DNA from 2 places in the Lysobacter sp. SCRH-1R genome. Region 1 is predicted to be linked to the other one. Evidence: riboswitches for the same ligand, from Rfam matches in the RefSeq annotation. Region 1 holds a riboswitch; the other holds the start of a gene.
The links. Region 1 has a riboswitch for cobalamin ahead of btuB (TonB-dependent vitamin B12 receptor). Riboswitches for the same ligand answer to the same signal wherever they lie in the genome.
Positions count from the first base shown of each region.

Region 2: another riboswitch for cobalamin. It lies ahead of AC3ANK_RS15635 (ribonucleoside-diphosphate reductase subunit alpha); the one in region 1 lies ahead of btuB (TonB-dependent vitamin B12 receptor).

Region 1 is NZ_CM173227.1:3,622,129-3,624,592, reverse strand. It holds gene btuB (TonB-dependent vitamin B12 receptor) at 1-1,109, opposite strand, end outside; cobalamin riboswitch at 1,251-1,472, opposite strand; gene AC3ANK_RS16600 (TfoX/Sxy family protein) at 1,673-2,044, opposite strand; gene AC3ANK_RS16595 (GAF domain-containing protein) at 2,041-2,464, opposite strand, start outside.
Region 2 is NZ_CM173227.1:3,411,738-3,414,201, reverse strand. It holds gene AC3ANK_RS15635 (ribonucleoside-diphosphate reductase subunit alpha) at 1-1,364, opposite strand, end outside; cobalamin riboswitch at 1,683-1,972, opposite strand; gene AC3ANK_RS15630 (phosphoglycerate kinase) at 2,161-2,464, shown strand, end outside.

The DNA of each region.
Region 1 (2,464 bases):
ACGAACGCCGCCTTGTTGTCGCGCGAGGTCTCGTCGTACTGCGTCGTGCTGCTCACGCTGTCGTCGAGCCAGTCCAGGCCGATGCTGAGCAGGTGCTTCTCGGCGAGGCCGAAATCGCCCTGCAGCGTGGCGCTGTCGCGGTAGGTGCTGAAGTAGTCGAGGTAGGTGTCGCCGAGGTAGTTGTCCGACGCATCGGTGTTGCGGCCGGCGGTCAGGTGCAGGTCGACGCGGCTGTTCGGGTGCCAGCGCAGCTTGCCGCCGACGACCTGCTGCACGGTCTTCGCGCGATCGGTGAAATCGCCGTCGAACTCGTTGTCGCCTTCGTTGCGCAGCGCGTGGCCTTCCAGGCTCCACTGTTCGTCGAACTCGATGCCGCCGCGGACCGACAGTGCATCGCGCGTGTAGCCGTCGCGATCGGGCTGCGAGCCCGGTGCGATGAAGCAGCCCGCGCCGTCGAAGGTCACCGGATCCAGGTAACCGCTGCACGCGTCGATGCCCTGCGTGTGGCTGTACGAGTAGTCCGCGCCGAACCACGCGCGCCCACTGCGACCGCCGAAGCCGGTGGAGAATTCGTTGAGGCCGTTGGAACCGCCGCCGACGCTCACGCGCGGCGCGAAGCCGTTGCGGTCGCGGCGCGTGAACACCTGGATGACGCCGCCGATGGCGTCGGCGCCGTACAGGCTCGAACGCGGGCCGCGCACGATTTCGACGCGATCGATCAGGTCGACCGGCAAGTCCTGCAGCGATGCCAGGCCCGAGGTCGCCGAGCCGATGCGCACGCCGTCGACGAGCACGAGCACGTGGTCGGATTCGGCACCGCGCAGGAACAGCGTGGTGAGCTTGCCCGCGCCGCCCTGGTTCGACAGCGAGATGCCGGCGCGGCCACGCAGCAGGTCCGGCAGCGAACGCGCCTGGCTGCGGCGGATCTGTTCGGCGTCGATCACTTCCACCGGCGCGAGCGCGTCGTTGACGGTGACGGCGGTGCGGTTGGCGGTGACGACGACTTCGTCCAGGTCGGTCGCCTGCGGCGCCGCGTGCGCGAGCAGGGGCAGGGCGGACGCGCAGGCCAGGGCGAGCGCTTGGACGTGGACGGTGCTGCGGAAGGACATCGCGATTCTCCGGCGCGGATCGGGCGCCAACGGCAAAGGGAACGGTTGCCGGAAGAATCGAGGCCGCTACGGGGCGCGGGCGCGCCGACGTCGCCGCCGCGACGCCCTCCGCATCGCAACCAGTGGAGGCCGGCCTGTCGCCAGGCGGCCTGCTTCGTGGCCGGTCTCCGGACTCGCGGGCGAGGACGATGTCCTCCGGCTGCGGCGCCTTCCCGTGCATGCGCACAGTGGCGGTGTGCCGAGCCTGTTGCTCGCTTACCGTTGCGGGGGCAGTGCCGGACTGGCCGTGGTGCGGCGTCACCGGCTTCCCGTTTCAACCCGTGGGCAGGACGCCGGCGGGTCACCTCGAAGCGGGGCGAAGTCTACGGCATTTTCGCGGTTGTGCTTCGTTTGGGTGTTTTTGGGGCTCAGGGGGAGCCGCTGCCTCGGCGTGGAGGGCGCGATAAGGAGGCTGCTAGATCTGGAGCGAGTTGCTTCCAGGGCCGCGGGTGATGCTTCACCCCTCCCCAACTCTCCCTGCAAGCAGGGAAGGGAGCAGAAGCCGAGGCGGTGACGCTACGGACTCACTCCCGATCCGCCGGCTCGTCGAACAACGCCGGCATCGCCATCGAATCCTCGCGTGCCATCTGCGTGGTGGTCACCGGCGCGGCGGCCGGCTTGTAGCGCGGCGGCGGGAGCAGCGCGGTGGCGGCGTCGGCGGCGAGGATCAGTTCGCTGCGGCGTTCGTCGGAAATCTCCTGCCAGTGGCAGTCCTGCAGCGCGCCTTCGATCGCGTACAGCAGGTTCAACGTCGGCTTGAAGCCCGCGCGCTTGACGCGCATGAAGGCTTCCACCGTGCCCACCGCGGCGAGGTCGTCGCGCGTGCGCAGTCCGACCTGGCGCAGCCAGGCGGCGGACTTCGGGCCGATGTTGCGCAGCTTGTCGGTGCTGGTCATTCGAGTGACTCCACGAAAGCCCGCGCGATCGCCTCCAGGCCGTGCTGGTCATCAACGTCGAAACGATCGTGAACCGGACTGTCCAGGTCGAACACGCCGATCAGCTCGCCCTTCGACGACACCAGCGGGACGACCAGCTCGGAGTTCGACGCCGAATCGCAGGCGATATGGCCCGGGAAGGCGTGCACGTCGTCGATCCGCTGGGTCTGGCGAGTCGAGGCCGCCGCGCCGCACACGCCCTTGTCGAGCGGGATGCGCACGCAGGCCGGCAGGCCCTGGAACGGGCCGACCACCAGTTCGGTGCCGTCGAAGAAGTAGAAACCGACCCAGTTGAGCTGCGGCAGCGCGTGATAGACCAGCGCCGACAGATTGGCCGCGTTGGCGATGCGGTCGCGCTCGCCGTGCACCAGCGCGCGGGCC
Region 2 (2,464 bases), 210 kb from region 1:
TCGTCGAACACCTCCACATGATGCGACAGGTTGATCGAGCCCAGGTTGCACACCGCGGTTTCGTCCTGCGAGGTGACTTCGAGGATCTCGGTGCACAGGTTCGACAGGTGCACGACGTTGCCGTCGCGCAGGGTCTGGTTGCAGGCGCGGTTGGATTTGTCCTTGAAATTCATCCAGCCGTTGCCGGTCTGCGCGAGCGTGCGCATCATCCGCGCGTAGATGTCGCGCGCCTTCACCTGCTTGGTCGCCAGTCCGGCGACTTCCGCCGCGCGATACGCGCGATCGAACGCCTCGCCCCACAGGTCGGTCAGTTGCGGCACCTTCGCCGGATCGAACAGCGACCATTCGCCATCGTTCTCCACGCGACGCATGAATTCGTCGGGAATCCAGTTCGCCAGGTTGAGGTTGTGCGTGCGGCGCGCCTCGTCGCCGGTGTTGTCGCGCAGTTCGAGGAATTCCTCCACGTCCGCATGCCACGGCTCCAGGTACACGCACGCGGCGCCCTTGCGCTTGCCGCCCTGGTTCACCGCGGCCACCGACGCATCGAGCGTCTTCAGCCACGGCACGATGCCGTTGGACAAACCGTTCGTCGAACGGATCAGCGAACCGCGCGAACGGATACGCGTGTACGACAGGCCGATGCCGCCGCTGAACTTCGACAGTTTCGCCACGTCCATGTAGCGCCTGTAGATGCCTTCGAGCGAATCGTCCGGCGAATCGAGCAGGAAGCAGCTGGAGAGCTGTTCGTGCGTGGTGCCGGAGTTGAACAGCGTCGGCGAGGACGGGATGTAATCCAGCTGCGCCATGCGACGGTACAGCGCGAGTGCTTCGCCGACGTCCTCGCTCAGCGCGCAGGCGATGCGCAGGAAAAACTGCTGCGGCGTTTCGATCACGGTGCGCGCGGTCGGATGGCGCAGCAGGTAGCGGTCGTAGAGCGTGCGCAGGCCGAAGTAGTCGAAGCGCTGGTTGTGCGCGTTGTCGATCGCGTCGTTGAGCTTGCGCGCGTGCGCCTGCACGAAGGCGAGCAGGCGGTCGTTGATCAGGCCCAGCTCGTGGCCGCGCTGCACCGACTGCGAGAACGCGTGGATCTCGATGCCGGCGACTTCCTTCTCGATCACGCCCGCGAGCAGGCGCGCGGCCAGGCGGCCGTACTCGGGCTCCTCGGCGGTGAGCAGCGCGGCGGTGCGGATCGACAGTTCGTCGAGTTCGCGCGTGCTGGCGCCGTCGTAGAGGCCGGAGATGGTGCGCGTCGCCACGCGCATCGGGTCGATCGCGAAGAGGCCTTCGCTCGCGCGCGTCACGGCGCGCACGATCTTGTTGAGGTCCACCGGTTCGCGATGGCCGCTGCGCTTGGTCACCGTCATGGTGAGGTTGGCGGCGGGCGGCGTGAGCGCGAATCCGGACTCGTGGTCGGACGGACGCGCTTCGGGCGCGCGTGCGGCGGGCTCGCGGACGGGCGTGGCGACGGGGGCTTGCGTGGTGGTGGTCATCGGCGACTCCGGTGCGTGGGCGCACGTCTGGCCGTCCTCTCCCTCGAAGGACGACGCGGGCGCGGGAGTCGGAGCGTGAATCCGGGGTGTCGCTCAGCCCGAGACGGCGGGCGGGCGACGGCGCGAACCGTCGCGTGCAGCGACACCGACCGTCTTCCCTCCGAAGACTCCGTGGCCGGTCACCGCGCGGTGTGCGACGCGCGGCTGTCGGCAGGTCTTCGGACTCGGGACCTGGAGCCGGAAACGAGCGGGGCAGGAACGAGAACCTGGAGAAAAGCGCTGCGAGCGCTCACTCGTTTCCCGTTCCTCGTCCTCGTGACTCGTTTCCCGTCTCCACCTACCAGCAGCCGCTTCCCAGGCGCGACGCCCAGTGCCATGGCCACCTTCGTTTCCCATACCGCTGCGGGGCAGTGCTGGATTCCCACCAGCTTCCCGTTTTAAGCCAGCCCGCGAGGGCCGGCACCGACGGGCCACAACATATGCGGGCTCACCGGATCCGTCAACGCAAAATGTTGTGGATAACCGCAGAACCGCAATCGCGTTCGATTTGCCCGCGCCCGTGTCGGGGAGGACAATGCACGGCTTCGCGGCGGCGATCGCACGCCGGCCCGCGCCTTCCCGTCACTCCCATCCCACCCCTTCCGCAGGAAGGGCAGCAGAGGAAGCACCCATGTCCATCGTCCGCATGTCCGACCTCGATCTCACCGGCAAGCGCGTGCTCATCCGCGAAGACCTGAACGTGCCCATCGAGGGCGGCCGGATCACCTCCGAGCAGCGCATCACCGCCGCGCTGCCGACGATGAAACTGGCGCTGGAGAAGGGCGCCGCCGTGATGGTCACCTCGCACCTGGGTCGCCCGAAGGAAGGCACGTGGACGCAGGAGGACTCGCTGGCGCCGGTGGCCAAGCGTCTTTCCGAGCTGCTCGGCATCGACGTGCCGCTGGTGAAGGACTGGGTCGATGGCGTCGACGTGA